Regions from separate parts of the Solwaraspora sp. WMMD1047 genome, predicted to be linked through region 1. Evidence: riboswitches for the same ligand, from Rfam matches in the RefSeq annotation. Region 1 holds a riboswitch; each other region holds the start of a gene.
What was found. A riboswitch is a leader RNA that binds a small molecule or an ion and turns the genes downstream of it on or off. The one in region 1 is predicted to bind cobalamin.

Region 1 (10,415 bases):
CGCCGACCTGGCCGAGTCGATCTGCGTCCAGGGGGCGCCGGGCACCGGCAAGACGGCGGTCGGGCTGCACCGGGCCGCGTACCTGCTCTATCTGCACCGGGACCGGCTGCGCCGCTCCGGGGTGCTGGTGGTCGGGCCGAACCGGGCCTTCCTGTCCTATATCGCGGCGGTGTTGCCGGCCCTCGGCGAGGTGGAGGTCTCCCAGGCCACGGTGGCGGATCTGGTCGGTGCCGCCGGGGCGGTCGGGGTGGACGGGCCGGTGACCGAGGCGCTCAAGCACGACATCCGGATGGCCGAACTGCTGCGCCGTGCGCTGGCGGCGGGGATCGGCGAGCCGGTCGAGCCGATCGTGGTGCCGGACGGCTCGTACCGCTGGCGGATCGGGGTGGAGCCGCTGCGCCGGCTGATCGCCGAGACCCGGACCGAGCCGGTGCCCTACGCGACCGGCCGGGACCGGGTGCGGGCCCGGGTGGTGGGCCTGTTGCAGCGGCAGGCCGAGTCGCGGCGGGGCGATTCGCCCGGCGACGCCTGGCTGCGCCGGATGGCCCGCTGCCGGCCGGTGACCGATCTCCTGGACGCGGTCTGGCCGGCCGTCACCCCACCGGCGCTGGTGTACCGGCTGCTTTCCGACGCCGACGCGCTGGCGGCCGCCGCCGGTGACCTGTTCACCGCCGAGGAGCAGGCCGCGCTGCGCTGGCCGCGACCACCGCGCAGCGTCAAGTCGGCCCGGTGGAGCGCCGCCGACGCCCTGTTGATCGACGAGGCGACCGGGCTGATCGAGCGGACCGCCAGCTTCGGGCACGTGGTGGTCGACGAGGCCCAGGATCTCTCCCCGATGCAGTGCCGGGCCATCGCCCGGCGCAGCGAGCACGGGTCGATCACCCTGCTCGGGGACCTGGCGCAGGGCACCGCGCCGTGGGCCGCCACCGACTGGCGCGACTCGCTGCGGCACCTTGGCAAGCCGGCGGCCCGGGTGGTGCCGCTGACCACCGGGTTCCGGGTGCCGGCGGCGGTGGTCGAGTTCGCCAACCGGCTGCTGCCCGCGCTCGCCGTCGACGTACCGCCGGCCCGGTCGCTGCGCCGCGACGGCGCGCTCGACATCCGTACCACCGATGACCTGGCGGCGGCGACGGTGGCCGAGGTGCGGGCTGCGCTGGGCCACGACGGATCGGTGGCGGTGATCGCCGCGGACGCGGCGGTCGAGGAGTTGCGGGCCGCGCTGCGCGGTGCCGGGATCGAGTTCGCGGCCGCCGACGATCCGACGGCCGCGGCGCGCGTCACGGTGGTGCCGGCCAGCCTGGTCAAGGGCCTGGAGTACGACCACGTGGTGGTCGTCGAACCGGCCGGCATCGTGGCCGCCGAGCCACGCGGCCTGCACCGCCTCTACGTGGTGCTGACCCGGGCGGTCTCCCGGCTGGCCGTGGTCCACCACGCCCCGCTTCCGGCGCCGCTGGGCTGAACCCGCGCGACGCCGCCCGGCACCGCCGTCAGTGACAAGGGCCACCTGCCCCTACCGGCCAAGTACTTTGCAGCATAAAGTGCTTTGCATGAGCCCGGGAACCGATGACACGCCGCCGGCCGACCCGGCCGCGGCGCTGCGCCTGATCGAGGAGCAGCAGGCCGAGGCGGCCCGTCAACTCCAGCCCGACCTGCGCCTCTACTACTGGCCGTGGGGGGTGGCCTGGCTGGTCGGCTTCGCCCTGTTCTTCCTCCGCTACGGACCCGACGGCCGGATCTTCGTCGACCTGCCGGGGTGGCTCCCGCTGACCGTCCTGTTCACGCTGCTCGGGGCCGCCGGAGCGGTCTCCGGGTACGCCGGCGCCCGCTCCTACGGCCAGATCACCGGCGACTCGAACCGGCGCGGCGGGTGGTACGGACTGGCCTGGTTCCTGGGTTACGCGAGTCTGGTCGCCACGAACGTCCAGCTCAGCGACCACCTGTCCGACGAGTTGACCAGCCTGCTCTGGGCCGGCAGCTCGGTCGGCCTGACCGGCGCCCTGCACCTGGCCGGCGCCGCGATCTGGCTCGATCGGGGACTGCTCTACCTCGGCACCTGGATCACCGTGACAAACATCGTCGGGTTGATCGCCGGACCGGGCTGGCACGCGCTGGTGATCGCGGTCGCCGGCGGCGGCGGAATGCTGCTGTTCGGCACCGTCGCCTGGGCGCGTACCCGGAAACGACCGTGAGCGCGCCCCCGGAGCTCGACCCGGTGATCCACGCCCAGGCCCGCCTGCGGGTGGTGGCGACGCTGGCCACCCTCGCCGACGGCGACCGGATCGCCTTCCCCCGGCTACAGGAGGTCCTCGCCATGACCGCCGGCAACCTCTCGGTGCACCTGCGCAAACTCGAGGACGCCGGCTACGTCGAGGTGACCAAGACCCATCACGGGCGCACCCCGGCCACCCTGCTGCGGCTCAGCCGCCGCGGCCAACTCGCCTTCGAGGAGTACACCGCGGCCGTCCGCGCACTGCTCGACCCGCCCACCGAGAGGAATTAGTCATGATCCTCGCCCGCGCCGACCAGGCCACCCGCCGGTACGGCGACGTCACCGCCCTGGACCGGGCCGACCTGGACGTCCGCGCCGGTGAGCTGGTCGGCCTGCTCGGACCGAACGGCGCCGGCAAGAGCACCCTGCTGAACCTGCTGATCGGGCTGCGCCGGCCGTCCGCCGGCCGGGTCGAGCTGTTCGGCGGCGACCCGCGCGACGCGGTCCGCCGCCGGCAGCTCGGCGTCACCCCGCAGGAGACCGGGCTGCCGGGCACCCTGCGGGTCGGCGAGGTGATCGACTTCGTCGCCGCGCACTACGCCGACCCGCTGCCCCGCGCCGACCTGCTCGACCGGTTCGACCTGGCCGACCTGGTCCGCCGCCAGACCGGTGGGCTCTCCGGCGGGCAACGCCGCCGGCTCGCGGTGGCGCTCGCCTTCGTCGGCCGCCCCCGGCTGGTCGTCCTCGACGAGCCGACCACCGGTCTGGACGTGGCCGCCCGGCACGCCCTCTGGGAGGGCATCCGCGCGTTCCACGCCGACGGCGGCACGGTCCTGCTCAGCAGCCACTACCTGGAGGAGATCGAGGCGCTGGCCAAGCGGGTGGTGGTGCTCGGCCAGGGCCGGGTGCTGGCCGACGACACGGTCGAGGCGGTCCGGGCGATCGTCGGGGTGCACCGGGTCAGCCTGGTCACCGGCGACGAGCTGCCGAAGCTCGCCGGGCTGGTCCGGGTCGAGCGGACCGACGGGCGGACCCACCTGCTGACCACCGACCCCGACCAACTCGTCCGGGACCTGGTCGGTTCCGGGGTCCCGTTCACCGGGCTGGAGGTCCGGCCCACCTCGCTGGAAGAGGCGTTCCTGACCATCACGGCCGTCCCCGACCAGCCGCTCGCCGCAGACCGGAGGTAGTCAGGTGTCCCTCGTCCTCGTGCACGCGCGTTACCAGCTACTGGAGACGGTACGGATCCCGATCGCCCTGGTCGGCAGCGCCTTCTTCCCGGCCGCCTCGATGCTCTTCTTCGTCGTCCCGTTCGCCGGCGGCGACCCCGTCGGCGCGCTCTTCGCGACCGCCTCGATGATCACTTTCGCCATCATGATCAACAACATCTTCCAGTACGGCATCGGGGTGGCCGAGGACCGCGCCCAGCCCTGGGACCCCTATACCCGGACCCTGCCGGCCGGGCCGGCACCCCGGTTCGCCGGCCGGATCCTGGCCGGCCTGACCATGACCTTCATCTCGCTGGTACCGGTGGTGGTGATCGCGGCGGTGGCGACCGAGGCCACCATCACCCCGCTGAGATTCCTGCTCGCCGCCGCCATCGTGCCCGTGGTGGCGATCCCGTTCACCCTGATGGGGCTCGCCATCGGCTACGCGCTGCCGAGCAAGGCCGCCGTGGTCGTCGCCCAGCTCGTCTTCTTCCCGCTCGCCTTCGGCGGCGGCCTGCTCAGCCAACCCGACCAGGCACCCGGCTTCATCGAGACCATCGCGCCGTACCTGCCCACCCGGGGGGCGGTGGAGCTGATGTGGGCGGCCGTCGGCGACTACTCGGTGAACGTCACCTCGCTGACCATGCTCGGCGTCTGGATCGCCGTCTTCGCCGGGCTGGCCGGCTGGGCGTACCGGCGCGACGAGGGCCGCCGGTTCCGGTGAGCCGAACCGGCCCGGCCCGGGGCGAGTTCGGGCGAATGCTGGCGCGGGGTCCGGCGCGGCTGCCACTATCCGCGGAAGGGGCGGCCAGCCGGGTCGCCGGCCAGCCGAGGAGCGATCCGACATGACCGAACCGCCCCCGCCGAAGCCCGTCATCGCCCCCGGCGTACCGAACTGGGTCGACCTGGGCACCTCCGACCTGGCCGACGCCATCCGCTTCTACGCCGGGCTGTTCGGGTGGACGGCGCAGGTGACCCCCCAGCCGGAGGCCGGCGCGTACACCATCTTCCAGCTCGACGGGGTGGCGGTGGCCGGCGCCGGCCCGCTCTTCGGCGAGGGCCAGTCGACCGCCTGGTCCACCTACCTCGCCACCGACGACGCCGACCTGGTCGCCCGGCGGGTCGAGGCGGCCGGCGGCACCGTGCTGACCACGCCGTTCGACGTCCCGGACCAGGGTCGGATGGCCGCCTTCCAGGACCAGGCCGGGGCCGCCTTCTCGGTCTGGCAGCCGCTGGGCATGCCCGGCGCCGGGGTCTTCAACGTCCCCGGCTCGCTGAGCTGGAACGAGCTGACCACCCGCGACCCGGACGGGTCGAAGGTGTTCTACGAGGCGGTCTTCGGGTGGGCGGCCGAGGACCAGCCGATGGGGCCGATCACCTACACCGGCTGGCGGCTCGGCGACCGGGTGATCGCCGGCATGCTGCCGATGGTCGGCGAGGAGTGGGGAGACCTGCCCGCGCACTGGATGGTCTACTTCGCGGTCGAGGACGCCGACGCCGCCGCGGCCCGGGCCGAGGAGCTGGGCGGGACCGTCGCGGTGCCGCCGAACGACCTGCCGCAGGGGCGGTTCGCGGTGCTCACCGACCCGCAGGGCGCGATCTTCTCGGTGATCCGGCTCAACCCGGCCGGGTAGGCCGGACCGGGACGACAAGCGGGCCGTGTTCCCCGTCGACCACCCGCACCCGGGCCCGGTAGTGGAGGGCCAGCAACCGTTCGGTGAGCACCTCCCGCGGCGGGCCACTCGCCACCACCCGCCCGCCGTCGAGCAGCACCAGGCGGTCGGCGTACTCGCCGGCGATGGAGAGGTCGTGCATGGTGGCCAGCACCGTCAGGTCGCCGTCGCGACGCAACTGGTCCACCAGCTCCAGCACCTCCTGCTGGTGTCCGATGTCCAGCGCGCTGGTCGGCTCGTCCAGCAGCAGCAGGGTGGCGCCCTGGGCCAGCGCCCGGGCCAGGAAGACCCGCTGCCGCTCGCCGCCGGAGAGGGTGGCCAGCTGGCGCTCGGCGAAGCCGGCCAGATCCAGCCGGTCCAGCACCTCCCGGACCGCAGCCAGGTCGGCCGCCGACTCGCGGCCCAGCGGCGGGACGTACGGGGTGCGACCGAGCAGCACGTAGTCGAAGACCGCCATCCCGGGCGGCACCACCGGGGACTGGGCCACCGTGGCGACGATCCGGGCCCGGTGGCGGCGGCGCAGCCGCGCGGTCGGCGTACCGAAGAGGGAGACCATGCCCGCCGCGGGCAGCAGGCCGCCGACGGCGCGCAACAGGGTCGACTTGCCGGCGCCGTTCGGGCCGATGACAGTGACCCATTCGCCGGGTTCGACGGTGAGATCGACGCCGTCGAGCACCGGCCGCCCGCCGAGGACGACCCGCAGCCCGGCCAGGCGCACCGCGGCCGAAGGGGTCGGGTTGGCCGTCATGCCAGCGCCCGCTTGGTGGTCCGCAGGACGAGCACGAAGAACGGCGCCCCGAACAGCGCGGTGACCACCCCGATCGGAATCTCGGCCGGGCTGGCCATGGTCCGGGCGACCAGGTCCGCCAGCGCCAGGAACGCTCCGCCGAACAGCATCGACAGCGGCAGGATCGCCCGGTAGCTGGTCCCGGCCAGCAGCCGGACGAGGTGCGGCACGATGATCCCCACGAACCCGATCAGGCCGGAGACCGACACCGCCGCCGCGGTGCCCAGCGAGGCCGCGCCGATCAGCAGGTAGCGGGACCGCTGCGGGTGCAGGCCCAGGCTGGCCGCCTCCTCGTCGCCCACCGACAGCACGTCCAGCTCCCGGCGGTGCAGCAGCACCACCGCGGCGGTGACCGCCGCGTACGGCAGGAGCAGCAGCACGTCGTGCCAGCCGGCGGTGGCCAACCGGCCGAGCGTCCAGGAGTAGACCTCCCGGATGCTGTCCGCGTTGCGCTGCAACAGGTAGGTCTGGCCGGCCGTGAAGAAGGCGGAGACCGCCACCCCGGCCAGGATCAGCGTGGCCGGCGACCGGTCCCGGCCGCCGGCCGCGCCGAGCAGGTAGGTCAGCAGTACCGCCGCCAGCGCGCCGACGAACGCGGCCAGCGGCACGCTCACCGGCAGCTCGGCGGTGACGTCGCCGGTGCTGTCGGCGCTGTCCGGGCCGGCGCCGAGCCGCAGCGAGATCACCGCGGTCACCGCCAGCCCGGCCCCGGCCGCCACCCCGAGCAGGTACGGGTCGGCGAGCGGGTTGCGGAACACCCCCTGGTAGCAGCCGCCGGCCAACGCCAGCATGCCGCCGACCAGCAGCCCGAGGACCACCCTCGGCAGCCGCAGCTCGGTGACGATGGCCGCCTCCCGCTCGGTCAGGCCGCTCTCCAGGCGTACCCCGGGGAGCAGGTCGAGCAGTTCCCGGGCGACCCCGCCCGGTGGCAGGCTGACCGGCCCGAACGCCAGGCCGGCCAGACCCGCCAGCCCGACCGCGAGCAGCCCGACCGCCAGCCACCAGGGCCGCAACCGGGCCACTCTCACGGCCGGTCGCTCACGCCGGCACCTTGGCGACCGCGTCCACGATCGCCCGGACCAGGTCGACCACCCGGGGCCCCCAGCGGGAGGCGATGTCGTCGTCCAGGGCGACGACCCGGCCGTCCCGGACGGCGCTGATCCCGGCCCAGCCGCCGCGCGCGGCGACCGTCTCGGCCGACTGGGCGCAGCACTTGGTGTCGGCCAGGAAGACGAAGTCCGGGTCGGCGGCGATCAGCACCTCCTCGGAGAGCTGCGGGTAGCCGCCGGCCGCCCCGTCGGTGTCGGCCGCGTCGGCGATGTTCGCAAGGCCCACCATGGCGAACAGCGACCCGACGAAGGTCTTGCTGGTCACCGTGTAGAAGGTCGGGTCGAGCTCGTAGTAGTAGGTGAGCGGCTCCGACCGGGTGGGCAGGTCGCCGACCAGCTTGCCGATGTCGTCCTTCATCCGGGTCACCACGTCGGCGGCGGCGTCCCGGTTGCCGGTCAGGGTGCCCAGCTCGTCGAGCTGCCGGTAGGTGTCGTCCAGGGTGACCGCGGCCGACGCCAGATAGACCGGGATCTTGAGCTGGGTGAGTTGGTCGACGACCTTGTTCGTGTCGTTGGCGAGGACCACCAGGTCCGGGTTCTGGGCGGCGATCGCCTCCGCGTTCGGCTGGAAGCCGGAGAGTTCGGTCCGGGGCGCCTCGGGCGGGTAATTGGAGTTGTCGTCGACCGCCGTCACCTGGCCGCCGGCGCCGATCGCGAAGAGCATCTCGGTGGCGGTCGGCGACAGCGAGACGATCCGCTCCGGGCGGGCGTCGAGGGTGACCTCGCCCACCGTCACCGGATAACTGGCGGCGCTGCTGCCACCGGTGGCCGGTTCGCCGGCGGAATCGTCGGCGCAGCCGGCGAGGGTCAGGGCCACCGCCGCGAACGCGGCGGCCAGAATTCTCGGGGTACGTCTCATCGGTCCTCCTGTCGGTCGAGGATCTGGTGCTTCGCCGACAGGGGACACCGCTGCGCGCCGCCCGCCCGCGAGGCGCCCCTCCTCGAGAGCGCTTGTCGCGACCAGTCCGCAGGCGACCTGGCTCGGCCCCCCCGGTCAGAGGGGCATCACAGTTGCGGGACAGCGCCGGATTCGCACCGGCTTCGCTACGGGGTGGTCGGAAGAACGGTAACGCACCAGGTCCCGGCCGATCCGGTCGGCCGGGACCCGGCTGCGTCGCGGGTCGGTTCAGGAACTGGTGATGGTGACGTTGTCGACGGCGGCCTCGACCAGGCTCGCGGTGGCGGCGTCCGCCGCCGACACCACGATCCGGACCGACTGCCCGGCGTACGGGGTCAGGTTCAGGTTGGCCACCGCCCAGCTTCCGTTGCGGTTGGTGGCCGCGCCGGCCTGGCTGAACAGGGTGGTCGTACCGCCGCTGTGCACCACGCTGACCCGCAGGTAGTCGGCGGACGACGAGTTCGAGCCGTGCGCGAGATACCAGGCCAACGAGAGGGTGAGGGTGCCCGAGGAGGGCAGCGCGATGGCCGGCGACTGGGCCGTGGTGACCCCGCCGTCCAGGTCGTAGTCGCCGGCTCCGGAGCCGGCCAGCCGGCCGGTGACCAGGTCGTTGCTGCCGGCGTACGGGGTGAGCTGCTTGGCGCCGCTGGAGTTGGTCGCCTGGGCGGCACCCCGCTCGAAGGCACCGGTGGTGGCGGTGTCGGTGCCGGCCGGGTTGACCGTCCAGCCGGTCGCCGTCTCGAAGGTGTCCGACCAGACGGTGGTGCCGCCGCCGGTCCCGCAGTACTCGGCCTGCTTGCCGATCGCCCGGTACGGGCAGTCGGCGTACTCGCTCAGGATCAGCACCGCGTCCCGGTTGCGGGAGGTCTGGGCGGAGATCACCTCGTCGGGCGGGTAGAAGCCGCCGCCGGAGGCGGACCCGGGGTACATCTCGAAGGTGTACGCCCAGATGCCGTGGGTGGCCCACATCCAGTCGATGCTGCTGCCGTCGGTGATGTAGAGGTCGGAGGACTGTTCCGGGGTGTAGCCGTTGGTGGCCGCCAGCTGGGAGCCGATGGTGGCGAAGGTGTTGTACTGGTCGGCGCTCATCCCGGGTGCGGTGTTGGCGGTGGTGTAGCCGTACGGCCAGAGCACCAGCTGCGAGTAGGTGTGGAAGTCGATGTTGGCCTTGATCTGCTGCGTCCCGCCGACCACCCGGCTGTTGACGAAGTTGCGCAGCGCGCTGGTCTCCGGCGCGGAGAACGCCGACGGGCCGCGGTAGGTGTCCGACGAGGTGGACGACGACGAGCCGCCGCAGCAGCCCCAGTTGAAGCTCCAGTTCCGGTTCAGGTCGGTGCCCACGTAGGACGATCCGCTGTTCGGCTGCCGGTTCTTGCGCCAGGAGCGGTAGGAGCCGGTGGCGATGTCGTACTCGCTGCCGTCGGGGTTGACGGTGGGGATGATCCAGAGTTCCCGGGTGTTGACGACGTTGGTGATCCGGGAGTCGCTGCCGTAGTTGTCGGTGAACATGTTGAGCAGGTAGACGGCCATCTCGACGGTGAGGTGTTCGCGGGCGTGCTGCTGGGAGTTGAAGAGGATCTCCGGCTCGTTCTCGTCGGTGCCGACGTTGTCGGAGATCTTCACCGCCATCAGGTCGCGACCCTCGTACGAGGAGCCGATGCTGATCTTGCGGGCGATGCTCGGGTGGTCGGCGACCACCTTGTTCACGGCCGCGGTCAGCTCGGCGTAGTTGTGGTAGGCCGAGTCGGCGGGTGGGAAGTCGAGGATGCCGACCCCGTCGTCGGACCGGTCGGGCAGCGCCGCGATCGCCTCGAGTTCGAAGCCGAGCGCCTGGATCGCCCGCGCTTCGGCGCCGGTCGCCGAGACGTGCAGGACGCCGTGTTCGGAGTAGTCGATGGCGGCGCCGGTGCGGGCCACCGCGTTGCGGTCGGCGAGCGTACGCGGGCCGAGCACCCGGTACTGGGCGGTGGCGACGCGCTCGGCGCTCTGCTCTGGACTGGGTTGGGCCGCGACCGGGTCGGTCACGATCGTGAACAGTCCGATGGCGACCGTGGTGGCCAGGATGATCGTCCGGCGAAGCGCCGCCGGGCCGGCTGATGGCCGGCTGTCAGGACCGCGATGGGGCATGCAAAACCTCCCGGGGTGGCGGAGGATCCCGCTCTGTGGGGACAGCGCACCACCCCGGGCATGGTCATATCAATAACGGTCACTCTGCGTTCCATGCCAACATGATCGTCACGCCGGCAAAGAGTTACCGCGACGGCGGCGTGGGAGAAGGATTTCGCCGCCGCGATCCACCCTTCAGCGCGAGGTCTGATCCGCGTCCGGGTCCGGCGGCGGCTGATCGTCGCCGGCCAGCGCCGACCGCAGCCGCTCCCGCTCGGCCCGGCGCCGGTCGGCGGCGCCCGCCAACTGCGCCGCCATCTCGTCCCGCCAGCCACGCAGCAGGAAGAACGACAGCGCGGCGGAGAAGACCACCGCGAGCATCAGCTTGAGGAAGATGTTCATCTGGATCGGCCACAGCGCCAGCG
Region 2 (10,415 bases), 6.8 Mb from region 1:
CGCCGGGGGTGGCGTGCCAGTACGACCAGTAGGCGCTGGCCGGTGGCGTGTTGACGCAGGGTTCGGCCGCCGGCACGGGAAGGCCGTTGATGCGGCAGATGAAGGCGAGGCCCCAGCGCAGGGTGCCGGTGGGGGTGAAGCCAGCGCCCTGGAGTGCGGCGAGGCCGGTTGGCGGGTCGCCGAGATAGCAGTTGGTCTGCACGCCGAGGCCGAAGGCGGTGAAGTCGACGACGACGGTGACGCCGGTGCCGGGTGCGCAGGCGGCGGCGTGGGCGGGGCGGGTCAGCGGGTCGACCGCGACCAGTCCCGCGACCAGCACGATGACTGCGGCGAGTGCCGCGAGCCGGCGGCGGATCGGTATTGTCATGGTTCCTCCGTACGGTGCCGAGCTCATGTGCAGGCCAGGGTCGGTGCGTCCGGCCGGGAGCCGGTGGCGGAGAGGTTGACCAGGCTGGCCCCCGCAAGCCCTGGTACGGCCTGCGCGGTTGCCCTGGGCGCGGTGCTGGGATCGAAGCCGCTGGCGGCGTAGGCGATCGCACCCCGGTCGCCGGGGTCGCCTTGGCAGTCGACCCGAAGGCTGAGCAGGAACTGGCGGGCACGCCACCAGGTCAGCAGCCGACCGGTCGTCACCAGTGCCTGGGCGGCCAGGCCGGTGCTGTTGGCGTTGGCGACCCCGCCCGCGGCGAACGAGCCGTCCGCGGCCTGGACGGCGACCAGCCACTGCGACGCGGCGTGGGCTTCGTGCCATTCACCGGCCGCGACCAGTGCCTGAATCGCCATCGCGGTGGCGTCGACGTCGCTCGTGCAGGTGGCCAGCGCGAACTGGACGGGGAAGCCTCCGTCCGGACACTGACTGCTACTCAGGTACGACACCGCTTGTGGTGGCGCCCCGGCGGCCCGGTCCAGGGCGATGACGGCGAACGACTGGCTGAACATGTTGCTGTAGTCACCGAACGCGGACTGGTCGGAAAACCGGCCCGACGGTGCCATCAGGCCGGTGAGACGGGTGATCAGATCGACTCCGCCGAAGGAGGCTGGATCGAGGCCACGGACCTGGGCCGCGAGCGCAAGCTTGGCTGTGGCTCCGGCATAGGCTTCGATGCCGTCACCGATGTATCCGGTGATCACGCTGGGTTCGGCGAGCCAGGTGATCGCGTTGGTGGCGTAGGTGTCGGCCTGCTTCGCGGCGGCGAAGGTGAAGATCGCGTCGATGGTGAGGCCCTGGTCGGGGTAGGCGACGCCGTCGAAGACGACTTCGAGGCGTTCACCGTCGACCAGTTGTCGGGCGAGCCAGCCGGCGGCCGCGTCGGTCCGGTTGTGGGTCTGCGGCGGCGTCGCAGAAGCGGGGGTGGCCGCGGTCACGGTCAGGGCGAGAGTTGTGAGGACGCTGGTGGCGATGAGGCGGAAACGATCGCGGCGGCGAGCTGCCATCGGACGGCGCCTTTCCGGCCCGGGTGCCGAAGCAACCCGGGAGGCGCCGGGTAGCCCCGACCCGTGGGCCACGACGGGTGGGAAACCTTCTGCAGCCGGGCGTGGATGGGTATTCGGGCTCGCGGCGTGAGGTTCGCCGCCTACCGTTGCGGGCCAGCGCCGGCTTCCGACCGGACTTCCCCCATCAACGCACAGGTGTTGATCTGCTACGCAAAGTGTGGGGGGGTGGGTCTCGGTCGTCAACGGCGCTGCCGTGGTCCACCTGGGATCAGCCGGGGCCGAATACTGTGAGGTGGCTGTCAACCACTGTGCGGATCCGCTATTCGGTCCGATCGGCCGGCAACGGTGGCGCCGGGTGAGGAGTCCCGACGTCGCGCGTCTGACATACTCGGTAGCGGCCCGTCACAACTGAATCTGCTCCCAGTCGGGGGAAGCCGGTGCGATGCCGGCGCTGACCCGCAACCGTGTGCGAACCGGTGTCCCTTGAGGCACCGCCGCGAGCCGGAATGCCCGACCGTGGAGTGAGCGGCTCACACGTCGTGGTCTACGGATCGAGCCCCGGGTCGGCCATCGCCATCGGCGGCGGGCGGATGCGGTGCCGGTCACCGCTCCCCGAAAGGTCCCCTCGATGGCTCGTCGCCTGCTCTGCCGGTTCCTTCCGGCCGTTGCCGCCCTCGCGTTCCTGACCACCAGTGCCGGAATCGCCGTCATCCATCCGGCTACACCGGCGATGCGGCCGGTTGCCGTCTCCGCCGGAGTCGGGGCGGATACCGCCGCCGGGTCCGCATCCCGTTGGCTGGCCGGCCAACTCGTCGACGGTGGACTGCCAGGCTTCGTCGGTAGCGATTGGGGACTGACCATCGACGCGCTGCTCGCCCTGCGCGCCGCCGAGGTCGAGCCAGCCGCCGTCGCCGCGATCACCAGAAGCCTGGCGGCCAACGCCGACGGCTACGCGGCCATCCGTACCGAGGCGGGAGATTTCATCACCGGTGGTTCGACGGCCAAGGTGCTCGTGGCGGTGGTCGCGGCCGGCCTGGATCCGACCGACTTCGGCGGGCACGACTGGCGGGCGCGTACCCAGGGCCTGATCCATGGGTCCGACGAGGGCGCCCGGGCGGGCTGGCTCCACGACCTCAACCTGGGTACGGCGGCCGGGTCCAACCTCTTCGGTCAGTCGCTGGCCGTGATCGGGCTGGCCCGCTCCGGCGGCGTACCGCAGCCGGCCGTCGATTTCCTGGTCAGACAGCAGTGTCCCGGGGGTGGGTTCCGGCTCTACCCCGGTGCCACCGGCACGTCCTGTGTTGATGATCCGGCGACGGAACAGAACATGGACGTCGACGCCACCGCCATGGCGGTCCAGGCCCTGCTCGCCGCCGCCGAAGCCGGAGCGAGCGGCACCGCCGGGCCGGTAGCCGCGGCCACCTCCTGGCTGCTCGCGGAACAGGCGGCGGACGGATCGTTCCACGGCTCCGGCTTCACCGACTATCCCAACACCAACAGCACCGGTCTCGGTGGGCAGGCGCTCGCCGCCGTCGGCGAACGCGACGCCGCGGCGAAGGCCGCCGCGTTCATCGCCGCCCAGCAGCTCACCCCGGCGAACGCCGGCGCGGCGGCGGCCCACGTCGGCGCGATCGCGTACACCTCCGACGCGCTGGCCACAGCGGTCACGAACGGCATCGGAGAGTTCGAACTGGACCAGTGGCGTCGGGCCAGCGCCCAGGCCGTCCTCGGCCTGGCACAGGTACCGCTCGGTCAGATCGGCACGGGAGGCCCGGTGCCCGAGCCGTCCGCCACGCCGACGCCCAGCACGGCCCCAACGGACACCCCGACGCCGAGTGCCAGCCCGAGCACCACTCCGACGGCGACCGCCAGCCCTGGCGCGCCAGAACCGACGCCGACCGTCGCCCCCACCGGCACCCCGACGCCCCCAGCCCCCCCAGCCCCACCCGGTGGCGGACCGCTGCCCACCACCGGAGCCTCTATCGTGACGTTTGTCCTGGTCGGCGTCATGACGATCGCCGCCGGAGCCGCTCTGCTCCTGGCGGGCCGACGTCGCCGGGACCGGATGTCATGACCGGCGCCTGCGTCACCGCCGCGGCGGGCCAGCGGGGGAGCGACGCGGGCACCGGGCGCGGCGGACTGATCCGTCGGCTCGTCCGGATCATCCCGGCGGTGATCGTCGCCGCCGGTATCGTCGTGGCGCCGGGCAGCCCGGCCGAGGCGACCGGTCGGGCCGGCTTCTGCCCGGACGCCGCCGGCGTCACCGTCGTGGTCGACTTCCAGGAACTGGGCGGGCCCACCATCGTCCGATGCGCGGTCGGTGACCAGGCCACCGGCCACGCGGCATTGAAGAACGCCGGCATCTCGATCACCGGCACCACCCGGTGGGGCGAGTCGTTCATCTGCCGGATCGAGGGCCGGCCGGCCGCCGCCGAGGAGCCGTGCATCGACACCCCACCGGCGAGCGCGTACTGGTCGTACTGGCACGCGCCCAACGGCGGGCCATGGACCTACAGCCAACGGGGAGTGATGGCCCGCAAACCCCCGGCGGGCAGCTTCGAGGGGTGGTCGTTCTCGAAGAACCGGTCGGCGTCGACCAGCCCGCCACCCGGCGTCGCCCCGGTGCGCCCCGCACCGCCGGCGGCGACGCCGACACCGACCAGGGCGGCACCACCCACGACGTCGGGACCGGCGGCCGGTCGACCGCCGGCAGCACCGGACGGCCCCCAGGTGCCAACTCCACCGGCACCACCCGGCGCACCCACCGGCACCACCGACCCCGCTACCCAGGTCACGTCGTCGGTCGCCCCGTCCGTCGGCGGTTCCGCGTCGGCCATGGCCACGGAAACCGGTGGGCAGACGCAGGCATGGACCGGTGACACCGCACCGGCTCAGACGCAGCGTCCCGGCCTGCCGATCATGACCGTGGCCGGAGCCGGCCTGCTCGTCCTTGTCGCGGGCGCCGCAGCGGTGGCAGCACGACGTCGGCGGCGGGCCGAGTAGATGCCGACGGCCCGCGCCCGGCTGCCCCGGGCGGTGCATCCGGGCGCGTGGTGGCTCTGGGCCCTCGGACTGGCGACCGCCGCGACCCGTACCACGAACCCGCTGTTACTCGCGCTCATCATCGCCGTGGCGGCCCATGTGGTCGCGGCCCGCCGCACGGACGCCCCGTGGGCACTCGGCTTCCGGCTCTACCTGTGGCTCGGCGCGCTCATCGTGTCCTCCCGGATCCTGTTCCGGGTCATCTTCGGCGGCGGCCAGGGCGACCACATCCTGATCACCCTGCCCCAGCTCCCACTGCCCGAATGGGCGGCCGGGATCCGGCTACTCGGCCCGGTCGCCGCCGAACAACTGCTCGGCGGCGCCTACGACGGACTACGGCTGGCCGCCATGGTGATCTGCCTCGGAGCAGCCAACGCCCTGGCCAACCCGAAACAGCTGCTGCGGGCCGTACCCGGGGCGCTCTACGAGGTCGGGACCGCCGTCGTGGTGGCGCTCTCCGTCGCACCGCAACTGGTGGAGAGCGTGTTGCGGGTACGGCGGGCCCGGCGGTTGCGCGGTGCCCCCCGCAGCGGAATGCGCGCACTGCGTGGGATCGTCATCCCGGTCCTCACCGATGCCCTGGACCGGTCCCTGGCCCTCGCCGCCGCGATGGACTCCCGTGGCTACGGCCGACACGGAAACCAACCGTCGGCGGTGCACGCGCTGACCGGCGCCCTGATGCTCGGCGGCCTGTGCGGGATCTGCGTCGGCATGTACGCGCTGATGGACGCGACCACACCCCGCTACCTGGGAGCGCCGATGCTCGCAACCGGGGCGCTGCTCGCGGCGGCCGGGCTGGCGATCAGCGGCCGGCGGGTACTACGCACCACCTACCGCCCGGACCGGTTCGGCGCAGCCGAAGTACTGGTCGCGGCCTGTGGGATCGCCGCGGCGGCCGGCCTCTACCTGACCACCCGGATCGACCCGGCCGACCTCTACCCGTCGTTGAACCCGCTGCGGTGGCCGCAGATCGCACCCCTGCCCGCCGTCGCGATCCTGATCGGCGGACTGCCTGCCTGGTTGGCGCCACCGCCACCCGAGACTCACCCGGCCGGCCCGGTCACCACGTCGGCCGAGGTCCACGACGAGCCGGGGCGATCCCCTGCCGCCGCAGGAGAACGGCCGAGATGATCATCTTTGACGACGTCACCGTCTCCTATCCCCCAACGGCATCGCCGACGCTCACCGGGGTGACGCTGCACATCGCCGAAGGCGAGTTGTGCCTCGTCGCGGGACGCACCGGCGCCGGGAAGTCGACCCTGCTACGGGCGATCAACGGGCTCGTCCCCCACTTCACCGGCGGCCGACTCAGCGGCCGGGTCACCGTGGCCGGGCGCAGCACCCAGGACCATCCACCGCGCGAGTTCGCCGACCTGGTCGGTGTCGTCGGTCAGGATCCGCTCGCCGGGTTCACCACCGACACCGTCGAAGAGGAACTCGCCTACGGGATGGAGCAACTCGCCGTCCCCACCACCGTGATGCGCAAACGCGTCGAGGAGACGCTCGACCTGCTCGGTATCGCCGACCTGCGCAGGCGCCCGCTACGCGCCCTCTCCGGCGGCCAGCAGCAACGGGTCGCGATCGGAGCCGCCCTCACCGCCCACCCCCGCGTGCTCGTCCTCGACGAACCCACCTCCTCGCTCGACCCCACCGCCGCCGAGGAGGTGCTGGCCGCGGTCACCCGCCTCGTGCACGACCTCGGCATGACCGTCGTCCTGGCGGAACACCGCCTGGAACGGGTCGTCCAGTACGCCGACCGGCTCGTCTACCTCCCCGGCGACACCACCGTGCGATCCGGCACCCCCAGCGAGGTACTGGCCACCGCCACGGTCGCCCCACCCGTCGTCGAACTCGGCCGCCTCGCCGGTTGGGACCCCCCACCGCTGTCGGTGCGCGACGCCCGCCGCCGCGCCGACGGGCTCCGTACCCGGCTCGCCACCGTGCCCCCGCCACCGGCCCGGCCCGTCCCCGATCATCCGGTCCAGCTACGCGCCCGGCAGGTCGTCGTCCGGTACGGGCCAACGATCGCCGTACGCGGCGTCGACGTCGACCTGCCCGACGGCACGGTGACCGCGCTGATGGGGCGCAACGGCTCCGGCAAGTCGTCTCTACTCTGGGCGCTGCAGGGCTCCGGCCCGCGCCAGGGCGGGCGGGTCGACGTCCGCGGGACCGACCCCCGGGACCGCCCCGCACAGCAGGCCCGCACCCTCGTCGGCCTCGTCCCGCAGACCGCCAGCGACCTGCTCTACCTCGACACCGTCGCCGCGGAGTGCGCCCAGGCCGACCACGAGTCGGATCGCCCCGACGGGACCTGCCGTCGCCTGCTCGACGAACTCGTCCCCGGGGTCGACGACCAGCAGCACCCCCGGGACCTGTCCGAGGGGCAGAAACTGGCGCTCGTGTTGGCCGTCCAACTGACCGCCGCCCCGCCCGTCGTACTGCTCGACGAGCCGACCCGCGGCCTGGACTACCCGGGCAAGAAACACTTCGCCGCAATGGTCCGCCGCCTCGCAGACGAGGGCCGGGCCGTCGTCGTCGCCACCCACGACGTCGAATTCGTCGCCACCGCCGCCGACCACGTCCTGGTCATGGCCGAAGGGGAAATCGTCGCGGACGGACCGGCCACCGAGGTACTCATCGCCTCACCCGCCTTCGCACCGCAGGTCGCGAAGATCCTCGCGCCACTGCCGTGGCTCACCGTCGACCAGGTGGCGGCCGCGCTCGCCAACGATGCGCCATGAACGCCGGACTCGTCGACGAACCCACCTCGACCCGGCGCCGAACCCTGCTCCGGATCCCGATCCGCGCCGCCCTGGTCCTCGGCCTCGCCTCAGCCGCCGGTCTGGCCATGTTCTTCTGGCCGCTGTTCGCCGCTCCCGACCCGACGGCGACCGCGCACACCACCGACGCCCCGCTGATGTTCGTCCTGCTCCTCCCACTGCTCATCGCCATCGTGCTCAGCGAACTCACCTCCGGCGGAATCGACTCCAAGACACTGGCCATGCTCGGTGTGCTGTCGGCGGTCAACGCCGCACTCCGGCCACTCGGCGCCGGCACCGCCGGCATCGAAACCGTCTTCTTCCTACTCGTGCTCGCCGGACGGGTGTTCGGCGCCGGCTTTGGCTTCGTCCTCGGCTGCACCAGCCTGTTCGCCTCCGCGCTGCTGACCGCCGGCGTCGGCCCGTGGCTACCGTTCCAGATGGTCGCCGCCGCCTGGGTCGGTCTCGGTGCCGGCCTGCTCCCACGCCGCCCACGCGGCCGGCTGGAGGTCGCCATCCTCACCCTGTACGGGATCCTGGCGGCCTACGGCTACGGCTTCCTCATGAACATGTGGTTCTGGCCGTACCTCGCGCAAGGCACCCAGCTCGACTTCGTCCCCGGCGACGCCGTCCTGGACAACCTCCACCGGTTCGCTCTCTTCACCCTCACCACCTCCACTCTCGGCTGGGACACCGGCCGTGCCATCACCAACGGAATCGCGATCCTGCTCGCCGGCCCAGCGGTCCTCGCCGTGCTCCGCCGCGCCGCCCGCCGCGCGGCCTTCGACACACCGGTGGAATTCAGCGCACCAGCCGTCGGTCGAGTGGAGTCGTGAACGGCTCTCGTCGCGGTGCCACCAACCCGAACGGTGTGACTCTTGTCCGTTCGGGTCGTGTCAGTGTGTCCGGGAAAGGTGGGCGCGGACCCATTCGGCGACTGCTGTGGCGCCGTCATCGGTGGTGAGTGACTGAAAGACGGTGGGCAGGTCGCCGCGGCGGACCTTCGCGTCGCGGTCCATGACGGACAGATCCGCGCCGACAAGGGGGGCGAGGTCGGTCTTGTTGATGACCAGCAGATCGGCGGTGGTGACGCCCGGGCCGCCCTTGCGGGGGACCTTGTCACCGCCGGCGACGTCGACGACGAAGATCTGCAGGTCGATGAGGTCCTTGCTGAAGGTGGCGGTGAGGTTGTCGCCGCCGCTCTCGACGAAGATCAGATCGAGAGGGCCGAGGGTTGTCTCCAGATCTTCGACCGCGTCGAGGTTGGCGGAGATGTCGTCTCGGATGGCGGTGTGTGGGCAGCAGCCTGTCTCGACGGCGCGGACCCGGTCGGCTGGTAGGACGCCGTTGCGGAGCAGGAAGTCGGCGTCCTCGGTGGTGTAGATGTCGTTGGTCACCACCGCGAGGCGAACGTCGGCGGCGAGGGTTCGGCAGAGTGCGGCGACCAGCGCGGTCTTGCCGGAGCCGACCGGGCCGCCGATGCCGATGCGTAACGCGCGGGGCTCCGCGGGCAACGGGGTGTGCGGGTCGACGCCGGGGTCGGGGTGGGTGTGCGGAACTTCCTCGGCGTGGTGGGTGTGGGGTGCGGTGTCGCCGTGTTCGTGGGTGTGGGTCTCGGTGGTCATCCGGGTGCCGGCCTCGTTTCGGGTCAGGAGGGGATCATCGCGCCGTGCAGGACGGCGCTGGGGTCGATGCCGAGCGTCAGCGGGCTCGGTGGTGTGTCGGCGCGGACGAGCAGGTCGCCGACCGCGGCGATCATCGCTCCGTTGTCGGTGCAGAGTCCCGGTCGGGGCACCCGCAGGGTGATTCCGGTGGCGGTGCAGCGCTGTGCGGTCAACGCGCGGACGCGGCTGTTGGCGGCGACGCCGCCGACCATGAGCAGGGTTTCCGTGTGGTGGGTGCGGCAGGCAGCGATGGCTTTGCGGGACAGGGTGTCGGCGACGGCTTCCTGGAAGGAGGCGGCGACGTCGGCGACCGGGACCGGGCCTGGGTGTCGCTCAACCCAGCGGGCGACGGCGGTCTTCAGCCCGGAGAATGAGAAGCCGTACGGCGGGTCGTGGGGTCCGGTCATCGGTCGGGGGAAGGTGATCGCGGTGGGATCGCCCTCGCGGGCGATCCGGTCGATCGCGGGTCCACCCGGGTAGGGCAGGCCGAGAATCCGGGCGACCTTGTCGAAGGCTTCTCCGGCCGCGTCATCGACGGTGTCGCCGAGGTGGATGATCGGGTCGCGGGCGAGGTCGCCGAGGAGCAGCAGGCTGGTGTGCCCGCCGGAGACGATCAGTGCGACGCATCGTTGCGGCAGAGGTCCGTGTTCGAGGGCGTCGACAGCGGCATGTCCGGCGAGGTGGTGTACCCCGTAGAACGGCACGCCGAGGGCAAGCGCGTACGCCTTACCGGCTGCCAGGCCGATCTGCACGGCGGTGGCCAGGCCGGGTCCGGCCGTGGCGGCCACCGCCGTGATGTCCCCGAAGCCGACGCCGGCACGGTCGAGCGCGGTGCGGACCATGGGTGGCAGGGCGTGCAGGTGGGCTCGGGCGGCGATGTCCGGCACGACGCCGCCGAAGCGGGCGTGTTCGTCCATGCTGGAGGCGAGTGCGTCACCGAGCAGCGTCCCGTCGCGGACCAGGCCGACGCCGGTCTCGTCGCAGGAGGTCTCGATGCCCAGCACCAGTGGCATGGGGTTCAGTCTCGCAGTCCCGCTTCGCGCAGCAGAGCGTCGCGCTGCGCGTCGGGGAGCCGGTCGACGTAGAGCAGTCCGTCGAGGTGGTCGGTCTCGTGTTGCAGGCAGCGGGCCAGGTATCCGGTGCCGGAGACGGTGACCGGGGCGCCGTGCCGGTCGAGGCCGGTGACGGTGGCCAGCGCGGCCCGTCGCAGCGCGGCCCGCGGCCCGGGCACGGAGAGGCATCCCTCGTCGCCGTCGTCGGTGCCGGCCAGCGCGGCGGCGGTCCGCAGCACGGGATTGACGACGTGGCCGACCTGATGGGCGCCATCGGCGTCGGGGCAGTCGTAGACGAAGACCCGCGCGTCGACGCCGATCTGGTTGGCGGCCAGCCCCACGCCGTGTGCGGCGTACATGGAGGCGAACATGTCGTCGATCAGTTGCGACAGCGCGTGATCGAAGGTGGTGACGTCGGCGCATCGACGGTGCAGCACCGGTGCGCCGTAGTGGGTGATCGGGCGGGC
Region 3 (10,415 bases), 6.8 Mb from region 1:
CCGCGCGTTCGGCCTGGTCGAGCAGCGCGGCAACACTCTGGCCCGGGCGGTCTCCGACTACCGAGACATCAATACCCGCATCCTGCGCCGGGTCGTCCCCGCCTACTCCGCGTTCACCCTGCTCATCGACCTGCTCGTGGTGGCCGCGCTGGCAGGCGCGGCGCTCGCCGCCGCAGCTGGCGGCGCCGGAGCCGGGGCGCAACTCGGCGGGGCGCTGATACTCGCGCTGCGTGTCGCCCAGCCGCTCGGCGAACTGGCGGGACGGCTGGACAGCCTGCCCCGCACGGCCGCGTCCGTCGCCCGGGTCCGGCGCTGGCACGACCAGCAGACCGCCGAACAGGCGGTGGATACCGCCCATGCCGTCGGCTTGGTGCTCGATGCCGCGGTTCTGGCCTACGACGACTCGCGCACAGCCGCCGTCGACGGCGTGACGCTGAAATGCCCGCCGGGCACGCTCACCGTGGTCGTCGGCCCCTCCGGAGCGGGCAAGACGTCGCTTCTACACCTCGCAGCACGCATCTGGCCGCCGACCAGCGGAGGCGTGCACACGCCGGAGATGATCGCGTTGATGCCGCAGCGGCCATCGCTGTTCTCCGGGACCGTCGCCGACAACATCCGCGCCGGGCGGCCCGGCGCGGACGCCGAACTGGTCGAGGCCGCCGCCCGCGCCGCTGCCCTGCACCACGCCGTCATCGCGATGCCCGACGGTTACGACGCCGAGGTGGGAGAACTGGGCAACCGGCTCTCCGGCGGCGAACGCCAGCGGCTGGCGCTGGCCCGAGCACTGCTCACCGACGCCCCGCTGCTGTTGCTCGACGAGCCGGTCTCGGCCCTGGACACCGGCCATGAACAGCAGGTGATCGAGACCCTGACCCAGTTGCGGGACCGGGGCACCGCAGTCGTTGTCGTCACGCATCGCCTCGCGATCGCACCGGCAGCGGACCAGGTCGTGGTTATGGAAGACGGCAGAATCACCGATTCCGGCACGCACGCACGCGTGCTGGTAGTCAGCGCGACGTACCGCGCCTTGTGGGAAGCCCATGAGCGCGCCGGCCATTGGCGGCTGTCGACCCTTGACTGAGTTCGTTGCTCAACCCCCGGGCGCCAGCAGCGCCCGTCTCCCGACGACCACGACAGCGGTGGCGAAAGCCGCGGACAGCGCTGCGGCCCGCAGCACGGCGACGGCGCCGTACTGTTCGACAAGCCAGCCGGAGCACAGCGTGGCCGCCGACGAGCCCAGCACGGCCGCCGCGGTCAGCCACGCGAACGACTCGGTGCGCCGTGCCGGGTCGGCCACACCGCTCAGCACGGTCTGCGCCACGATCCCGGCCGGGGCGATGCACAGCCCGGACAGCACCAGAGCCGCTGCGATGCCCGGCCACGAACCGGGCAGCGAGACCGTAGCGGTACCCACCGCCCCCGCGCCGAGCAGCGCGGTCAGTTGCCACCGGGGGGAACCGGGCCAGTCACGAGCCGCCCAGCCGACAGCGCCGGCGACACTCGCGCCCGCCCACACCGCGAGCAGGACTCCACCGGCCCACGCTGAGCCGTTTTCGTCGGCGGTGGCCAGGACGCCGACCTCCACGCAGGCGAACCCGGCGAACAACAGCGCCTGGACGACGACCAGGATCCGCAGGCCGGGCACGGCCAGCGCCGACCACCGGCCACCCGCGGGAGCGGTGATCGCCGGGGCCTGACGTACCGCGGTGGTGGCGGCCAGCCAGCAGGTGCCGGCGGCAGTCATCGCCGCACCGGCCAGTACCGCCACCGGCGGCCCGCCGAGCAACCCGACGCCGGCGACGAGCAGCGGCCCAGCGATGAACACGGTCTCACCGACGACAGACTCCACAGCCAGCGCGGTTCGCAGAGCGCTGTCCTCGGCGCCGAACCGGCGCGACCAGTGTGCGCGCACGACGGCGGCAACCGGCGGCTGAAGCAGGCCGGCGAGCGCCGCCAAACCCACCAGGGCGGCCACTGCGCCGCCGCCGGGCCGCCCTGGTGGCGACCGGTGGACCACCGCCACCAGGGCGGCCAGCGACACGGCGTGCATCACGGCCAGAACCATGAGCACGGCAACGGGACCGCGCCGGTCGGCCAGCCGTCCGGCGATCGGCGCCCCGACCCCGGTCGCCGCCGAGTAACCCGCCGTCGCCGCACCGGCGATCGCGAACGAGCCGCTGCTGGCGCTGAGCATCAGCAGCAGAGCGACGGAATACATTCCGACCGGCAGCCGCGCGACGAACGCCGGAACCATCACCGGCATGACCTGCGCCACTACACGCCACCGGCCTGCCGCAGACCTCGACGCCACCGGCTCGGCCCCCAATTGCCGCTTCTCCCATCAGTATTGACGAATGGATGACGCCCTCATAGCGTTCTACCCGTTGTGACGACACAGTCGCAACAAGGTACCCGATCCGGAGGGCAGAGGCTCTCCGGCCGAGAACCGGAGGCGCAGATGCGCGACACCACGTTCGAGCCGGCCGAGACCGACGAGATCACGTTCGAGGCGGTGGAGGACCAGGAGGTCATCCCGGCCCTGCACAAGCACAACTCCCTCCTGCACACTCCGTTCACCTGGACGGAGACCGCGGACGCCTGATCCGGCGAACGTGACAGCACACTTCTCGGAGGTGGGGGCCCGTGCCGGGTCTCCACCTCCCGCTGCGACCCCGGTCTGGCGCGTGGCGCGAGGCCGTGAACTCTACTGTGGCCCGGACGGCATCTGGCGCGGCGCCGCCCCCGGCGACCGGTTCACCCGGTTACGCGGATACGCCGCGTTCGACCAGCTCGTACCGCTGCTGCGCGCCGGCATCCACACCCGCGGGCAACTGCTGGACCTGCTCCCTGATGCCGGGCCGGTGCTGGAGGCCCTGCTCAAGGCCGGCATGGCCGAGACATCCGCGAACGACAGGCCGGTGACCGGCAGCGTGCACCTCGACGGTGACGGCCCGCCGGCCGACACCATCGCCCGGATTCTCGGTGACCATCGCGGCATCGAGGTTCGCAGGACCACGGTGGACGAGGCGGCCGTGGCCGCCGCTGACGTGGTCGTGTCCATCGCCGCCCGGCTGCCGGACAGCCGCTGGCTGCTGCTGGACAACTGGTGCGCCCGGCACGGCACCGCCCGCCACCTGGTCCTGGTGGAGGGTGACCGTTTCGTCGTCGGCCCGTTCGGTGTTCCCGGCCAGTCGGCCGGCTACCGTGATCTGCGTGGGCGGCGGCTGGCCGCCGGCGCAGCCGACGAGCTACGGGCGCTGTGGGCCCACCTGGAACGTGACGAAACGCAGCGGGACGCCTGGTGGCCGCCGGACGCGGCGATAGCGGCAGGCTATGCCGCCCGCGACGTGCTGGCACACCTACGCGGCGAGAGCGCGCCGGGGCGTCTGCACCAGGTCGAATGCCGGCCGGTGGACCCGGTGTCGGTGGCACATCCGGTGCTGCCCCTGCCGCCGACAGCGGAGATCGCATGAGGCGGCGGGTACTCGGCGGCGTCCACATGCCGTCAGCCGACCGCGCGGGCCGGTTGACCGGCGACATCTACCTGCCCGACGGCTCCGGTCCGCCCGGTGGTGGCGAGGACACCGCCGGGCCGGTGCTGCTCGTCCGTACGGCCTACGGCCGGTCCCGGATGACCGACGAGGCGCTGGCCTGGAGCAGCCGGGGTGTCACGGTTGTCGTGCAGGACGTACGCGGCCGCTATGACAGCGATGGTGACTGGCAGCCGTACCGGCACGAGACCGCCGACGGCGCGGCAGCCGTCGAGTGGGTGCGTGACCAGCCGTGGGCCGCCGGACGGCCGCTGGTCGCCTACGGCGCCTCCTATTCGGCTTTCTGCGCCTGGGCGGTCGCGGTGGCCCGGCCCGCGCAGGTGGACGCCGTGATCAGCGTCGCGCCGAGCCTGGGACTGCGGTCGGCGAAGTTCGAACCCGCCGGCATCCTGCGGCTTGCCGAACACGCCGGCTGGTGGTTCCTGCACGGCGAGGGCCGGACCAGCCGGGTGCAGCTCACCGAGCGCATGCTGGCACAGGAGAAGGACCTGCTGCGGCACCTCCCGGTCGCCGAGATCGGAGACCTCGCCTGGCCGGGCACCCGCCGATGGCGTGAGGTGCTGCACCACGACGACGCCGCCGTACGCGCCGGGGAACTCACCGACGCCGACCTGGCCGCGTTGAGCGTGCCGGTGTTGCACGTCGGCGGCCTGTACGACCTGTTCCTGCCGGAGACCGTACGGCTGTGGCAGCTGGCCGGCTCGGCGGTGGCCCACCGGCCGCACCGCACGATGCTGCTCGGCCCATGGGATCACGGCTTCGGGCTTTCCGGGGCGACCCGCATCGGTGCACGAGAGCACGGCCCCCGGGCGCGCCGTCTGCTCGGTCCGCTGCTGGCCGGCTGGTTGCTCGCCACCGACCGGGCGGATCGGGTCACCTACTTCCTGCCCGGCGCCGGCCGATGGTACGAGGGCTCCGCCTGGCCACCGGGCCCCACCACGGCGACGATCTGGTACGCCACCGACGGTGGCGCTCTCACCCGCGAGCCCGGCCGACCGGCCGGTGCGGTCACGTTCCTCGACGACCCCGCCGATCCGTTCCCGTCTCGAGAACCCGGCGCCGACCGCCGGGACCTGTTGGGTCGTGCCGACGCCGTGTGCTTCGAGACCGGACCTCTGACCGAGGCGGTGACGCTGACCGGGGATCCGATTGCGGTGCTGCACACCGGCACCGACGCCGAGGACACCGACTGGGTGGTCCGGCTGCTGGAGAGACAGACCGACGGCACCGTGGTGTCGCTGGCCCAGGGCAGCGCCCGGCACCGGCCCGCCACCGATGGCAGCCTCGAGGTGATCCTCACGCCGATCGTGGCCAGGGTGGCGGCCGGCTCGTCCTTGGTCCTGCAGGTCAGCAGCAGCGACTTCCCCGACCTGGCTCGCAGCCTCAACCGGGCCGGGGACCGCACCACGGGTACCGGCTGGTCGCTCGCCCACCAACAGGTTAACCACGGCGGTGACCGTGCGACGCGTGTGACGCTGCCGGTCCTCGACGACAGCGGGGCAGCCTCATGACCGGACCGGAGTCGTTACTGGTCAACGCCCGTACCGGGCTGATTCGCAAGATCACCGCGGACAAGCCCTGGCCGGGGTTTCCGCTGTCCTACACCGCAGCGACCGCGGAGGTCGCCGGGACCGCGGCGTTCGCGGCCTGGCGAGCAGACCCGACCGGGCACGGCTCAGCGTTCGACGACCCGCGAGCCGCCCGGGCGGCCGCGCTGGGCGAAGCGGTCGAACGCTACTGCGGCAACGCCCCACCCGTCGGGACGCGTGTGGCCACGTACGCGCAGCTGCGAGCCGACGGTGTGCCGGCTCTCGACCCGCAGACGGTGCCGCTCTACTCGGCCGCGCAGTACGCGGCGCCGGGATTCCCGTTCACGCCGATGACCCGCGATCTCCCGATGAGATGGATCCCGGCCCACCCGCTCGATGCGACCGCCGGTGCGAATCCGGTACTGGTGCCGGCTTCGCTGGTCTCGCTCAACCCGGGCCACGACGGCCTGCCGGCCACCAATCTGCAGATGTACGCGGGCATCGCCACCTCGACCACGGCGGCTGACGCCTGCGAGCGGGCGATGCTGGAACTGGTCGAACGTGACGCGTTGACGGTGTGGTGGCTCAGCGGTGCTCCCGCCACCGCTCTGGACGGAGTGGACAGCCAGGTCGAGACTCTTCTCGCCGCAGCAGATCCGGGCGCGGTGCTGACCGCGACGGTGCTGGCGGTGCCGACCCGGCTCGGCCTGCCGGTGGTGGCGGCGCTGGTGGAGAACACCCGTGACGGCATCTGCGCGCTGGGCACCGCCTGCCGCACCGACACATCCGCGGCGGTGCGCAAGGCGTTACTGGAGGCCCTCGACGGGCTCGCCGTCGCGGCCGAGCTCCTCGACCCGCAATCACCACTGTGGAAGGCGGTGGCCGACGGCGCGGCGTACGCCCACCCGTACCGGCCGTTCCGCGCTGACCGCGCGTACGCACTCGACTACCGGAGCGGTCAGCGCGACCTGCATGATCTTGCCTGCCACACCCAGTACTACCTGGACCCAGCGGTGCAGGATCGGCTCCTTCCTCGCCTGAGACAGCCACACGACCGAGTGCACGCCGCCGAACTCGACGATCGCCTCCGCGCCAGCGACGGCCCGTCGGCGGCGATCCGAGCCGCCGGGCTGCAACCGTGGTGGGTGGACCTGACCACCGACGACGTCCGGGCCACCGGACTGCACGTCGCACGAGTCGTCGTGCCCGGCCTGGCCGCCTACGCACCTGCCGCGTTCCCGCTGCTCGGCGTCGCGCGGCTGTACGACGAACCGGCCCGCCTCGGGTGGGCGCCCGCACCGCTGCGCGAGGAGAACCTGGTACTCGACCCCCTTCCGTACTCGTGACTTCGGGAAGCCCGCTCGTCGACCCCCGCACCGGAGTGGTCAGCCGCATCGAGCCCTATCCTCGTCACCCCCGCCTGCCGCAGGCCCTGCACCTGGTCCGATCGGTCATCAGTGACACGACGGCGTTCAGCGGGTGGCGCAGCGACCCGTCCGGCATGGGCGCGGCGCTGTGGGATCCGGGCGCCGCCACCGGCGCAGCGCTCGGTGAAGCCGTCGAACGTTACTGCGGCAACCTGGTCCCGCCGGGGTTGCGTGTCGCGTCGTGGCGCACGCTGACCGACTGCGGTGAGCAGGCCATCGACCCGGCAGGGCTGCCGCTGTACGCGACCGGCCAGTACACCGCCGCCGGGTTTCCGTTCGTGCCGTTCACCCACGATCTGCCCGCCGAGTGGGTCTGCGGCCATCGGCTGCCCGACGGCGGACCGGTCTGGGTTCCGGCCGCACTGGTGTGGACGAGCTACCTGTTCCGGGACCTGCCCGCCACCGTCGCCACGGCGTACGCCGGCATCGGGGCAGGAACCTCGACCGACGCCGCCGTGGCCAGCGCGCTGGCCGAAGCCATCGAACGGGACGCGATGACCCTGACCTGGATGACCAGCCGCACCGGGACGCGTCTGCCGATGCCGGACCGGCTGGCGGGCCTGGCCGCCGGCGCCGATGGAAAGCTGCGGACAAGGCTCTGCCGCTTCCCCTCCGATCTCGGGATGCCGGTCCTCGGAGCACTGGTGCACGACACCGCCGACGGATACGTCACCCTCGGCACCGCCTGCCACCCCGACAGCGACACCGCCGCCGGCAAAGCCTTGGCCGAGGCGCTGCACATCCAGATGGTGATGCGCGATCTCGACGATCCCCACGGTGCCTTCGCCGCCGTGGCCGCAACCCCCGGCAGCCCACTGAAACCCTGGCGCGCCGACCGCGCCTACCTCGACGACTATCGCAGCGACTGGCACGACGCCACCGACCCCGGCTGCCACATGCAGGCATACCTCGATCCGCGGCTGGCACACGCGCTGATCGAAGTCGTGGACGGATGGCCGGCCGAACCGGCACCGATCAGCCCCGGTCAGCCCGCCGCCACGGCAACCCTTCGTGCCCGGCTGCTCGTCGACACCGTACGCGCGAAGGGTTTCGACGTCGTCGCCGTCAACGTGACCACACCCGATGTTCGTGCGGCCGGGCTGCGGGTCGTGCGGGTGGTCGTCCCCGGCCTTTACAGCAATGCTGCGGCCGCGTTCCCGCTTCTCGGCGGTGCTCGGCTCGGGCAGGCTCTCGCAGACGCCGGCGCGCTGCGGCTCACGCCGCTGCCGCACTGATCCCACGGCGACGGGACGCAGCAGGTCGGCAGGTGCGTGGCATGCGTGGCATGTGTTACCTTCCGGTCGTCCGAACCAAGTCGCGGTAGTGGGAAGCCGGTGCGAATCCGGCACTGCCCTCGCAGCTGTGACCGGGGAAGTGTGTACCCGTACAGGACGCCACTGGGCTTTGCGGCCCGGGAAGGCGGGGTGCCCGCGACGATCCGGGAGTCAGAAGACCGACCACGACTTGCTGTGCAACGGCTCTACGAGGTGTGGAGAAACCGTGGTCGATGTCATGCCTCCCCGGAGGCACCCGCAACAACGCCTGATGGCTGGTGGGCGCGGGCGTGCCCGCCCGTAGGCTGCCGTCCATCGCCGTCATCGGTGTTCTGCTCGTCGTCACCACCGCCTGCCTGACCGCGGCGGTCAGCCTCGGGCCGGTCCAGGTCAAGGCAACCACGGTGTGGGGGGTCACCTGGAATCACACCGGCGGGCTGCTGCTGGACCCGGTCGCGGTGACCTGGCCACGCGGCGACGAGCAGATCGTATGGCTGGTACGCCTGCCGAGGGCGGCGCTGGCCGCCGCCGTCGGCGCCGGGCTCGCCGCGGTGGGCGCGGTCATGCAGACACTGCTGCGCAACCCGCTGGCCGACCCTTACCTGCTGGGCGTCTCCTCCGGCGCCTCGGTGGGGGCCGCCGCCGTGGCGCTGCTCGGCGTGCTGTCCAGTTGGGGTGTGTATGCCCTGCCGGCCGGCGCGTTCCTGGGCGCGCTGCTGTCGGTGCTGCTCGTCGTCACGCTCGGCCGCGGCGGTGGGAGGACCGGACCCGTGCGGATGGTGCTCGCCGGTGTCGTGGTGTCGTACGTGCTGTCGGCAGCGACAAGCTACCTGGTGATCACCTCCCCCGACGACGAGGCGGTTCGCGGTGTGCTGTTCTGGCTGCTCGGTACCGTCGCCGGCGCCCGCTGGGACATCGTGGCCCTGACCATCGCCGTCGTACTCGCCGGTGGGGTCGTGCTGCAGGCTCGGGGGCGAGCACTCAATGCGCTCACCGGCGGCGAGGAGTCCGCCGCCACCCTCGGCGTGGACACCACCCGGGAACGCTCCCTGCTGTTGGTCGTCGGCTCCCTGATCACCGGGGTAGCCGTCGCCGGGGCCGGGGCCGTCGGGTTCGTCGGGCTGATGGCCCCGCACGCGGTACGGCTCGTCCTGGGGCGCAGCGACCATCGAATCGTGCTGCCCGTGGCGATGCTGGCAGGCGCATCGTTCCTGGTGCTGGCCGATCTCGCCGCCCGGACCGTGGCAGCTCCCCGGGAGCTCCCGCTCGGCGTGCTGACGGCGTTGTGCGGCGGCCCGTTCTTCTTCTGGTTGCTGCGCCGCAGGGTCGCGGACGGCGCCGGATGATCCTCGAATTCGACACCGTCACTGTGCACCTCGGCGGCCGTGACCTCGTCCACGAGGTGTCACTCACCGTCCGGCGCGGCGCCCTGGCCGGCGTCCTCGGCCCGAACGGCGCCGGGAAGACCACTCTGCTGCGCACCGGTTACCGCGCGCTGCGGCCGTATCCGGGTGACGTCCGGCTGGACGACGAGAGCGTGCCGGGCATGCGCCCCAAGACGCTGGCCCGGCGACTCGCCGTCGTGTTGCAGGAACGCGACCACGCCTTGGAGATGAGCGTCGACGACGTTGTCGCCCTCGGCCTCACCCCGCACAAGCGGGCCTTCGAATCCGACACCGCCGACGATCATGCCTGGATGGCCGCCTGCCTGCAGCGCGTCCATGCCGCCCATCTGACCGGGCGGGCCTTCACCACGCTGTCCGGCGGTGAACGGCAGCGGGTCCTGATCGCCCGCGCACTGGCACAGCGGGCCGAGCTGCTGGTGCTCGACGAACCGACCAACCACCTCGACGTCGCCGCCCAGCACGACGTGCTGCGGCTGCTGCGTGGTCTCGGCCTGACCGTCCTGGCCGCCGTACACGACCTCAACCTCGCGCTCACCTACTGCGACACCGTGCACGTGCTGCACGACGGCCGGCTCGTCGCGGACGGCCCACCGGAGCGGGTGCTACGCCCCGACCTGATCGAGGAGATCTTCGGCGTCCGTGCCGCCACCGTCGTCAACCCGCTGACCGGAGGAACCCAGATCGTGTACGCCCCCATCGGAGACCGCGATGACCGGTGACCCCCTGACCTACCGGCCCGGCCTCGTCGGCGACGACCGCCGCCCGGCACGACGGGTCGTGACCGTCGACAGCGGCCCGCTCTCCCTGCTCGACACCCTCGGCACACTTGATCGGGTGGTGGCCGCCAACGACACCGACGGCGGCTGGTCACAGCTTCCCGCCGACGCACGGGCGCGGATACCGCTGCTGCCACGCCGTTTCCCAACGCTCGCCGACCTCACCGCGTACGCGCCTGATCTCGTGGTGGCCGGCGACAACGAAGCGTTCGGCGACGACGCCCTCGGCCCCCGCGGCGCCCTCGCCGCGCACGGCATACGCACCTTCCTGCTCACCGAAGCCGCCCTGGAGGATGCACCTGTCGTCACGCCGGCCACGATCCAGGCGACCGTCGACGACCTTCTCGCCCTCGGCGGCATCCTCGGCACGGGCGACCGCGCAGCCACGGTGGCCACCGCCTGGCAAAAGCGCATCGACGCGGTGGCCGGACGGGCACGCCCGCTACGCGTCT

Region 2: another riboswitch for cobalamin. It lies ahead of O7627_RS32395 (prenyltransferase/squalene oxidase repeat-containing protein); the one in region 1 lies ahead of O7627_RS01250 (ABC transporter substrate-binding protein).
Region 3: another riboswitch for cobalamin. It lies ahead of O7627_RS32260 (iron ABC transporter permease); the one in region 1 lies ahead of O7627_RS01250 (ABC transporter substrate-binding protein).

The regions. Positions count from the first base shown of each region.
Region 1 covers NZ_JARUBL010000001.1:274,514-284,928, reverse strand. Annotated here, with positions in the region: gene O7627_RS01290 (AAA family ATPase) at 1-1,459, shown strand, start outside; gene O7627_RS01285 (transporter) at 1,548-2,189, shown strand; gene O7627_RS01280 (transcriptional regulator) at 2,186-2,500, shown strand; gene O7627_RS01275 (ABC transporter ATP-binding protein) at 2,503-3,399, shown strand; gene O7627_RS01270 (ABC transporter permease) at 3,404-4,141, shown strand; gene O7627_RS01265 (VOC family protein) at 4,263-5,051, shown strand; gene O7627_RS01260 (ABC transporter ATP-binding protein) at 5,035-5,838, opposite strand; gene O7627_RS01255 (iron ABC transporter permease) at 5,835-6,905, opposite strand; gene O7627_RS01250 (ABC transporter substrate-binding protein) at 6,916-7,845, opposite strand; cobalamin riboswitch at 7,935-8,076, opposite strand; gene O7627_RS01245 (M14 family zinc carboxypeptidase) at 8,113-10,011, opposite strand; gene O7627_RS01240 (DUF4229 domain-containing protein) at 10,186-10,415, opposite strand, start outside.
Region 2 covers NZ_JARUBL010000001.1:7,076,564-7,086,978, reverse strand. Annotated here, with positions in the region: gene O7627_RS32400 (hypothetical protein) at 1-367, opposite strand, end outside; gene O7627_RS32395 (prenyltransferase/squalene oxidase repeat-containing protein) at 391-1,431, opposite strand; cobalamin riboswitch at 1,518-1,653, opposite strand; cobalamin riboswitch at 1,859-1,943, shown strand; gene O7627_RS32390 (prenyltransferase/squalene oxidase repeat-containing protein) at 2,060-3,505, shown strand; gene O7627_RS32385 (hypothetical protein) at 3,595-4,434, shown strand; gene O7627_RS32380 (CbiQ family ECF transporter T component) at 4,435-5,604, shown strand; gene O7627_RS32375 (ABC transporter ATP-binding protein) at 5,601-7,214, shown strand; gene O7627_RS32370 (ECF transporter S component) at 7,211-8,068, shown strand; gene ureG (urease accessory protein UreG) at 8,129-8,857, opposite strand; gene tsaD (tRNA (adenosine(37)-N6)-threonylcarbamoyltransferase complex transferase subunit TsaD) at 8,881-9,918, opposite strand; gene def (peptide deformylase) at 9,915-10,415, opposite strand, start outside.
Region 3 covers NZ_JARUBL010000001.1:7,054,719-7,065,133, reverse strand. Annotated here, with positions in the region: gene O7627_RS32295 (ABC transporter ATP-binding protein) at 1-1,081, shown strand, start outside; gene O7627_RS32290 (hypothetical protein) at 1,091-2,263, opposite strand; gene O7627_RS32285 (hypothetical protein) at 2,459-2,602, shown strand; gene O7627_RS32280 (hypothetical protein) at 2,685-3,473, shown strand; gene O7627_RS32275 (CocE/NonD family hydrolase) at 3,470-5,062, shown strand; gene O7627_RS32270 (YcaO-like family protein) at 5,059-6,426, shown strand; gene O7627_RS32265 (YcaO-like family protein) at 6,366-7,742, shown strand; cobalamin riboswitch at 7,789-7,984, shown strand; gene O7627_RS32260 (iron ABC transporter permease) at 8,072-9,127, shown strand; gene O7627_RS32255 (ABC transporter ATP-binding protein) at 9,124-9,906, shown strand; gene O7627_RS32250 (ABC transporter substrate-binding protein) at 9,896-10,415, shown strand, end outside.